Regions from separate parts of the Paenibacillus sp. YAE3 genome, predicted to be linked through region 1. Evidence: riboswitches for the same ligand, from Rfam matches in the RefSeq annotation. Region 1 holds a riboswitch; the other holds the start of a gene.
What was found. A riboswitch is a leader RNA that binds a small molecule or an ion and turns the genes downstream of it on or off. The one in region 1 is predicted to bind S-adenosylmethionine.
Positions count from the first base shown of each region.

Region 2: it holds a riboswitch for S-adenosylmethionine, as region 1 does, so the genes downstream of both, AC27KL_RS13805 (methionine ABC transporter ATP-binding protein) here and metA (homoserine O-acetyltransferase MetA) in region 1, are expected to answer to the same signal.

Region 1 covers NZ_BAAIYF010000004.1:205,125-209,749, reverse strand. The annotation lists gene AC27KL_RS09625 (aminotransferase class I/II-fold pyridoxal phosphate-dependent enzyme) at 1-980, opposite strand, end outside; gene metA (homoserine O-acetyltransferase MetA) at 1,016-1,951, opposite strand; SAM riboswitch class I at 2,066-2,189, opposite strand; gene corA (magnesium/cobalt transporter CorA) at 2,634-3,569, shown strand; gene AC27KL_RS09610 (HRDC domain-containing protein) at 3,796-4,625, opposite strand, start outside.
Region 2 covers NZ_BAAIYF010000006.1:219,205-223,829, forward strand. The annotation lists gene AC27KL_RS13795 (MetQ/NlpA family ABC transporter substrate-binding protein) at 219-1,061, opposite strand; gene AC27KL_RS13800 (methionine ABC transporter permease) at 1,203-1,871, opposite strand; gene AC27KL_RS13805 (methionine ABC transporter ATP-binding protein) at 1,871-2,881, opposite strand; SAM riboswitch class I at 3,028-3,167, opposite strand; gene AC27KL_RS13810 (Cthe_2314 family HEPN domain-containing protein) at 3,253-3,954, opposite strand; gene AC27KL_RS13815 (COX15/CtaA family protein) at 4,072-4,625, opposite strand, start outside.

The DNA.
Region 1 (4,625 bases):
TCGGCAAAAGCGATCAGCCGGATGTGGCGGAGAACCGGCTCCACGTAGCGGGCATCCTTGACCTTGAAGGAGAAAATGCCCGTGTTCCCGCTGGATTGTTTCTTTTGTATGTCATGTCCCGGATGCTCGGGGAACGCCGGATGGAACACTTCGGCCACGGCCGGATGCGTCTTTAGAAACTCGGCAACGGCGATCGCGTTGCTCTCGTGCCGCTCCATCCGGAGCGCCAGCGTCTTCATGCCCCTCATCAACTGGTACGAATCGCTTGCTCCAAGTACCGCTCCGATCGAGTTGTGCAGGAAAAACATTTCTTCCGACAGCTCTTTTCCTTTCGTGATGATCAGGCCGGCGAGCACGTCGTTATGTCCGCCCAAATATTTGGTCGCGCTGTGAATGACGATGTCTGCGCCAAGTTCGATCGGGCGCTGAAAAAACGGCGTCAGCAGCGTATTGTCCACGATGGTCAGCAGTTCATGGCGTTTCGCCCAAGCAGCCACCTTCTCGATGTCCGTAATCATCATCAGCGGATTGGACGGCGTTTCGATGAAGACCGCCTTCGTTTCCGGGCGTCTCGATTTTTCGAGCTCATCCAGATCATTCGTATCGATGTACGACGCGCTGACGCCGAATTTCGAAAGGATCCGCTCCAGCAGCCGGTATGTTCCGCCGTACAAATCAAGCGATACGATCAAATGATCGCCCTGCTTGAACAGGGAAAAAATCGTTTGCAGAGCAGCCATGCCCGAGCTACACGCAAAAGCGGCGTCTCCGGACTCCAGTTCAGCGGCTGCTTCCTCCAGAACTTTGCGCGTCGGGCTTTTCGTCCGTGCGTAATCGAATCCCGTGCTTTGGCCGAGCTTCGGATGGCGAAACGCCGTGGCCTGGTAAATCGGAAAGTTTACGGCTCCCGTGACCGGATCCTCCTGCGAACCGATTTGCGCCAATCGGCTTTCGATGTTTAATGCTTTTCTTTTCTCCATGTCGGTTTCCCCCATAATCTCCTCAAGTATACAGCCTAGATCTGCGGCCAAACTTCGGCGACCTCGCCGATGTCGTAGGGCGTTTCTTGATATACATAGTAATTCAGCCAATTAGAGAATAATAAGTTTGCATGGGCGCGCCAGATCGCCGGCGGGGTTTGGCTCGGGTCGTCATTCGGGTAATAATGCTTCGGAATGTCCATCTCCATGCCCTTGGCGATATCCCGTTCGTACTCCCACTTCAAGGAATAGGCGTCGTATTCGGAATGACCCGTGACGAAAATCTGTCTGCCGTCTTTCGTTGCCACCAAATAGATGCCCGCTTCCTCGGATTCGGACAAAATTTCGAGTTCGTCGATGCCTTCGATGTCTTCACGGCGGACCTCCGTATGGCGGGAATGCGGTACATAAAACACTTCGTCGAAACCGCGAAGAAGCTTTACGTTTTGCCGGTTGACCGTATGCGGGAACACGCCGAAGCATTTTTTGGCCAAATCCCACTTCGGCACCCCGAAATGATGATACAGGCCGGCCTGCGAGGCCCAACAGATATGCAGCGTCGAGGTGACGTTCGTTTTGGACCAATCCATGATTTCCTCGAGCTCATCCCAATAGAACACGTCTTCGAAATCCAAACGTTCCACCGGCGCGCCGGTAATGATCATCCCGTCGAAACGGCGGTGGCGCACTTCGTCGAACGTCTTGTAAAATGCCTCCAAGTGTTCCACGGACGTATTTTTCGACGTGTGCGACTGCGGATGCAGCAGCGTAATTTCCACCTGCAGCGGGGAGTTGCCCAGCAGGCGGAGCAGCTGCGTTTCCGTCGTCTCTTTGGTCGGCATGATGTTCAGGATGGCGATGCGAAGCGGCCGAATGTCCTGATGGTACGCTCTGCTCTCATCCATGACGAAAATATTTTCTCCGTTTAGAATTTCTTTGGCCGGCAGGGCATCCGGAATTTTAATCGGCATGATTCAACACTCCTTTTCGAAGGTGGCGAAAATCATACGGGGGAGCAAGGTGCATATAAAACAAAAATGACCTTCCTGCATAGAGAAAGGTCATGTTCGTTATATTTTACGCCTCTCTCATCTGTCAGAAACCGCTGCGCAAAGCAGCTTCACGTTCCTGCAAGAATTAGCACCGTGCGCATTCGCGCCGGTTGCCGGGTTTCATTGGGCTAGTCCCTCCACCTGCTCTTGATAAGATTTCGCTGTATTCAGTTTTATTTGATCTTGTTCCTTACTTTAAATCATAATCCCATCCTTCGTCAAGAAGCTTTCGGGCAAATGCCGCAAGAGGAGCCCACACGTTTTTCCAGCCTTTGTCATACGCTGTAACAGGACGGCGCCAGGCGCGATTTTTTTCTTGAAAGGTCCATGGCCCGGCGTTATACTAGACAAGTGTTTGAACCTAAAACAAGAGGTGACATGAGATGGAAGGCGACCCGAGCCCGAAGCTGAATGCAAATGAACACAACCGCATAGAACTGAAATCGGCTTGCCGGCGCAGGGAAGTTTTCGCTTTTGTCTACCGCGGATTCCTCTTTTAATTCCCCGAAAAAAACGACCGGCAACGCTGATTTCTTTCCTATGCCCTAAACAAGCGTTTCCTGAACATGCGCCGCATGTCGGGATAAAGGAGTGAGATCAGATGAAAATCCGGTTGGTAAACGAGGGCGTTTTCAGCCCGATCGATGACATCCAAACCACGCTGACTGCCCCGCCTGCAGGATTCTATTGGATCGATGCGGACGTGGAAGATCTGGCGCTTTTGCAGCCTTTATTTTCCCTTCACGATCTGGCGGTGGAAGACTGCTTGAGCGAAGAGGAACAGCGCCCCAAACTCGAAATTTACGAAAACCATTATTTTATCGTCGTGAATTCCATCCGTTTCGATGACGAGGAAATTTTCCTGCGTGCGCTGAACGTCTTTTTGGGCCGCCATTTTATTATCACGGTGACCAAACAAAAAATTCACGAGCTGCGTTCCCTGAAGCCGATTTTATGGGAGCAGGAAGTCAGCACCCCCGACCGCTTTTTGTATTTGCTGATCGACCTTGTCGTTGACAACTACTTCACCGTAGGCGACCGGATCGAAGCCAAAATCGAAAAGCTGGAAGAAGATATCCTGATGCACACGAAAAAATCGCACCTGAACGAAATCATCGGTTTGCGAAGCGAAATCCTGTGGCTGAAAAAGGTGCTGGGACCGCAAAAAGAACTGATCAATACGCTCAATAAACGGGATCTTCGGTTGATCGACGATCAGCTGCAAAAATATTTTAGCGATATTTATGAAAATGCCGTCAAAATTTCTGAAACCTTCGATACGTTCCGCGATCTGATGGGCAACCTTCGCGAAGCCTACCAGTCCAGCATCGCCAACCGCGCGAATGAAATCATGCGCGTGTTTACCGCCATCACGACCATATTCATGCCGCTCACGGTCATTACCGGAATCTATGGCATGAACTTCGACAACATGCCCGAAACGCATACGGCTTACGGATATTTTGTCGTAATCGGAATCATGGCCGTGCTCGCCGTCAGCATGCTGCTGATTTTCCGCAAGAAGGACTGGATCTGAAAGACGGTCGATTTAGAATAAGGACGAAGATTGGCTTAAGCTGCATTCCACGTGCACGTAAAGCATCTTCGTCCTTTTTGCGTCTTAAGCGGCATGGATAAGAAGCAGTGATCCGTATTCATTCGCGGTACGGCCCGTCATCCCGGCATTGTCCCCGCGCTCCGTGCCCCACGCGTCTTCTTCCGTTTATCGCCGCACCTAACGCCCGGAGCCCGCGACCTGCAGGTTATCCCGCATGCCGGCGGCTGCCCGTTTCCTTCCGGAACCGGATCCGGATCAAACGCAGGCGTTCATACCGGAGCTCCATCAGCGGTCCCGCCGCTGCTTCCTGACCGTATACGCGGTGCATGACCGGCTTCAGCAGCGTGTCCCCCAGCTCCTCGAAAGCCTTCCACACCTCTTCCTGCTCCGCTTCCGGCATTTCCTGCAGTTCCCCGGCGATCAGGCTTTCGGCGTCGTAACCTTCTTTCTCCAGCTGTTCCAGCGCTTCCACCAGCTCCCGTCTCGTCAAGCCGGTTTCCTGCTCCATTGCCTCAAGCCTTTTGCCGTTTTGGATGCCTTGGAGCAGCATTTGCTTGGTCCGGTATCGATCGAGATCCTGCTTATATTTCTGCTCCTTCTGCTTGTATACCCAAGCCTCGTAGGTCGCCTCGTCCAGCTCGTCCTGCACCCAATCCAGCGGGAAGCCGTGGCTGCGTTTACGCCCTGCTGTTATTTCCAGCAGCTCCGCGCCGTATTCCGCCGCCTTGTTGTCCCCGACGCCGGGCAGCTGCAGCAGCTCGTCCAAGGTCATCGGCACGAACGTGCCGATCAGCCGCAGCAGCCGGTTCGTTGCGATAAAATAAGGTGCCTTTCGCTCGGCCGCCGCTTTTTTGCGCCGCCAGGCGCACAGCTCGTTGTAAAGCTCCTCGTCGTAGTTCAGCTCGCTGTAGCAATACAGCTTTTGCGCGTTTTGGCTTTTTCCTTTTTGCTCCTCTTCGTCGTGAAAGATGCCGTCAATGACCGGACGGAAACCCTCGCCCAATTTCACGGCCAGACCGTGGCGGTATATATGGA
Region 2 (4,625 bases), on a different contig from region 1:
CATATTTATAACCGTATTTCATCGATTCGTTATGTATTCCCTGCTCTTCTAGTATAGAAGATTGGACGGCTTCCCAGCAACTTGAAGGCGGCAGCGTTCGGAATTTCTGCAAAGGTTCGCAGCCCATGGGAAGCATAAAAAATCCGCGAAGGCATGAACGCCTCCGCGGATCTTCGTGTTACGGTATGCTCCAATGGATGGGTCATCGGCTTAAGCGATTAAAATGCCGGAATGACGGCCCCTTTGTATTGGTCTTCGATGAATTTTTTGACGTCGTCGGAAGTCAGCGCCGCAGCCAGCTTTTTGATCGCGTCGGAATCTTTGTTGTCCGGGCGGGCTACGAGAATGTTCGCGTAAGGATTATCTTTGTCTTCCATGAACAGCGCTTCTTTCACGGGATCGATGCCGGAATCCAGCGCGTAGTTCGTGTTGATGACCGCCAGATCGAATTGGTCCAATTGGCGTGGAAGCATGGCGGCGTCAAGCTCTTTGATTTTGATGTTTTTCGGATTTTCCACGATGTCTTTGACGGTGGCTTGAATCATGTTGTCTTGTTTCAGTTTGATCAGCCCGTTTTTCGCCAGCAGGCTCAGCGCACGGCCGCCGTTCGTTTTGTCGTTCGGAATGCCGACGACTGCGCCGTCTTTGATTTCGTCCACGGATTTCACCTTTTTGGAATACGCGCCAAGCGGCTCCACGTGCACGGCTACGACAGGGACGAGATCCATGTTGCGGGTTTTGTTTTCGTCGTCAAGATACGGTTTATGCTGGAAGAAGTTTGCGTCAAGCTGCTTTTGGAACGTTTGAACGTTAGGCTGCACGTAATCGGAAAATTCCTTGATTTCCAGTTTTACGCCTTCTTTTTCAAGCGCCGGCTGAATGTGCTTCAAAATTTCCGCATGCGGTACGGCCGTAGCTCCGACCGTCAACGTGACGGTTTTGGCTTCCGTCCCTTTGTTTTCCCCGCCTGCCGCCGGTTTCTCCTCGGCGTTTTTGTTTCCGCAAGCGGCGAGCGCCACCACGAGAATGAGGCTGAGCAGTGCAAACAATCCTTTTTTCATTGTAAATCCCCCTTTAATTGATCGACTTAATAAGATTTATGATTGGAGAACTTGGCGCATGTCTTTCCTTTGTAGCGGAAACCACATGCAGGCGCCGAAGCTCTCCCGACATCCGAAGGTTCGGATGGAATTACCCTTCTATCATTTGCGCGTAAAATGCTTGACGAGCCGGTCCCCGGCCATCTGCAACACCTGCACCAAAACGATCATAAACAGCACGGAAATGATCATGACTTCCTTCTCGTACCGGTAATAACCGTAACGGATCGCAAGGTCTCCAAGCCCGCCGCCGCCGACCATGCCGGACATGGCCGTATAGGATACCAGCGTGACGACCGTGATCGTAATGCCTGCAAGCAGGCCCGGTCTGGCTTCCGGCAGCAGCACCTTCATGATGATCTGCCAGGTGGAAGCGCCCATCGACTGCGCGGCTTCCAGCACGCCCCGGTCTACCTCGCGCAGCGATGTCTCCACCAGTCTGGCAAAAAACGGCGCGGCCGCGATCACCAGCGGCGGAATCGTCCCGAGCACTCCATAGGATACGCCAACGATCCATGTCGTAAACGGGATCAAAGCGACGATCAGGATGATAAACGGCACGGAACGCAAAATGTTGACGATCACCGACAGCACGTTGTAGACGATCCGCACCCAACCGGTGTTCGATCGCGACGTCTGGTACAGCAGCACGCCAAGCGGCAGGCCGAGAATAAACGTAAACACCGCGGAGGAAACGAGCATTTTCAGCGTATCCGCGCTGGCTACGCCGATTTCGTTCCAATCCAGCAGCGAAAAATCAATACCGAACATCAGTCATACACCTCCACGTCCAAACCTTCGTCCCGAACCTTCCGGATCGTTTCCTCGATCGGCCCGGCTTCGCCTTCCAGGCGAACGATCAACTGGCCGTAAGGGATGTCCTTAATCTTCGAAATCGTCCCCTGCAAAATCGCGAAATCGACGCCGGTTTCCCTTGCCGTCCGGGATAAAATCGAGTCGTACGTTTTTTCCCCCAGGAACGTAAGCTTGCAAAGCTTGGACGAACCGTCATGCGGCGCCTGCAGCGCAAGCTGGGCGGATTCTCCCGCCTCGCCGAGGATAAACTCGCGGGTCACAGGATGCTGCGGCTTCAGGAACACTTCGGCCACGGCCCCCTCCTCCACGATGCCGCCTTGATGAATGACGGCGACGCGGTCGCAAATGCTTTGGATGACATGCATTTCATGAGTGATGAGGACGATGGTCAGGTTGAATTTTTGGTTGATGTCAAGCAGCAGCTTGAGTATCGAATCGGTGGTCTGCGGATCCAAAGCCGATGTGGCTTCGTCGCACAGCAGCACCTGCGGGTCGCTGGCAAGCGCGCGGGCAATGCCGACCCTTTGCTTCTGGCCGCCGGACAGCTGCGCCGGATATTTGTCGCGGTGATCCTCCAGCCCGACAAGCTGAAGGAGTTCGTTCACTTTGTCCGCGATTTTGGCTTTATCCACATGGGCGAGCCGCAGCGGAAACGCGATGTTGTCGTAGACGGTTGCCGAGCTCAGCAGATTGAAATGCTGAAAAATCATGCCGATTTCCCTGCGCTTGGTCTGCAGCTGCTGCTTGCCGAGCTTGGTCAAATCCACGCCATCGACCCATACCTCGCCGGACGTCGGGCGTTCGAGCAGGTTCATGCAGCGGATCAGCGTGCTTTTGCCGGCGCCGGAATGTCCGATGACCCCGAAGATCTCTCCTTTTTTAATGGAAAGGTTAAGGCCGGATAGAGCTTCCGTCGTCTTCGTACCTTTGCCGTATCTTTTGGTTACTTGTTTTAATTCAATCAATCCGAAGCTCTCCTTCCTTGCTTTCTTAAAGCTTAAGCCTTGCGTCCAATCTATCAATAAACTGCCGCTCTTCGACATAAGTAGACAAAATAAAAAGCCCTCTTGACGGAATCAAAAAGGGCTCTTCTATTCGAAGTCGCTTCCTCTTCTCATCTGCCAACCTGCAGGGTCGCCTGCAGTTGTAGGAATTAGCACCATGTCATTCGGGACTTTGGCCTCGCGGGCCGCTTCTCGAATCGGTTGCCGGGCTTCATCGGGCCTGTCCCTCCGCCTCTCTCGATAAGAAAAAATGTATGCAAACAATATTATTTTTTCACGTGATTCAGTATAATCACTTTTCCGCTTCTTGTCAAAAGGAAATTTGTTGGATTTTAGGACCACAGTCTCCCTGCATACCGGTATACCGCGATCAACGATTTGCAGACCATGTCAAGCCCCTGCCGCAGATCCTCCAAATGCTGATCCAGGTCCTCCAGCTCCACCTTGGCATGCAGGCCCTGATGCCGCTGCCACAGGTCGTCCTGCATCTCCGCATTCATGTAATGAATCTCCGCGTTCCTCCGTTTGCGCAGCACGTTCAGCGCGTCGCGGTATTCGTTTTTGACGGAATTCAGCTCGCCCTCCAGCGCCGGACAACGTTCCAGTTCCCGGAGCCTGCGGAGGACGGTGAAATACGAGTAATGCTCCTTCACTTTGGCCGTATTCAGATCAAAAAGTTCGTTCAGCACCGTGCCGAGCTTATCCAAAACCGAAAAGACGCGGATAAAGCCGTTTTTGTAAAAATAGGCGTATCTTGCATATTCCGTCTGCTCCTGAACGTTCATGTCGTCCACGTATCCGGCCTTGACCGATTTGCGGAAATAGGCGGCGGCAAACAAGCTTTGTTCCAGCTCGTCCAATGAGGATACCAGCCCCCGCGTCCATATGTCCAGCTTCCGGAAGTCATGGCTCGGGTCGTCGTTTTTGTCCATTTCCTTTTGAAGCAGCCCGATGGTGCGGTGCATCGCATCCATGGCTTCCCCAATCAGTCCCTTGTTCTGGCGCGGCATTTCTCCAAGCAGTGTTCGCAGCATGGGCTTCTCTCCCGGCGTATAGTTTCGGATAAGTACATTCTTGATAAGACCAAACAAAGCCCTCGAAGACGAAACTCGCGGACTTTGCTTTAGGCAAATGTTTATGATGCCTTGCACTTACACATTTGATGCAGGCTTCAGTTGTTCGACGGGCTCTTTGCCGAGCTGCCATACCCGTACGCTCAAGTAACACAGGACGCCGAACAACGAGGAAATGAGCAGGTTATGAAGCAGCGCCGCAAAAATGTAAACCTCCGGGTTGCCCAGCGTGTACACGATGCCCGCGCCGCTGAACACCTGCAGAAGGCACAATACGGCGGCGGCGCCTCCCAGCGTTCGAATCTCCCTGCTGTTCCGGTGCAGCTTATACGCGCAAATGGCCATGACCACGACGGCGATCAACAGCAGCAATGCCGCCAACCGGTGAACAAACGCGATGGCCACGCTTCCCGTGAGCGTCGGTATAAATTGCCCGTTGCACAGCGGCCAGCCGGAACAGCCCCCGGCCGAGCTCGTATGGCTGACGTAAGCCCCGACGTAGACCACAAGGTACGAGTAGATCGTAATCGACCATACAAAAGTGCGGAAGCCGGGCGAAACGGCCGGTTGATCCTCGGGAGAATCCGTTTGCTTTTCCCGGTCCATTTTTCGGGCCCCGAGGGCAAGCATAA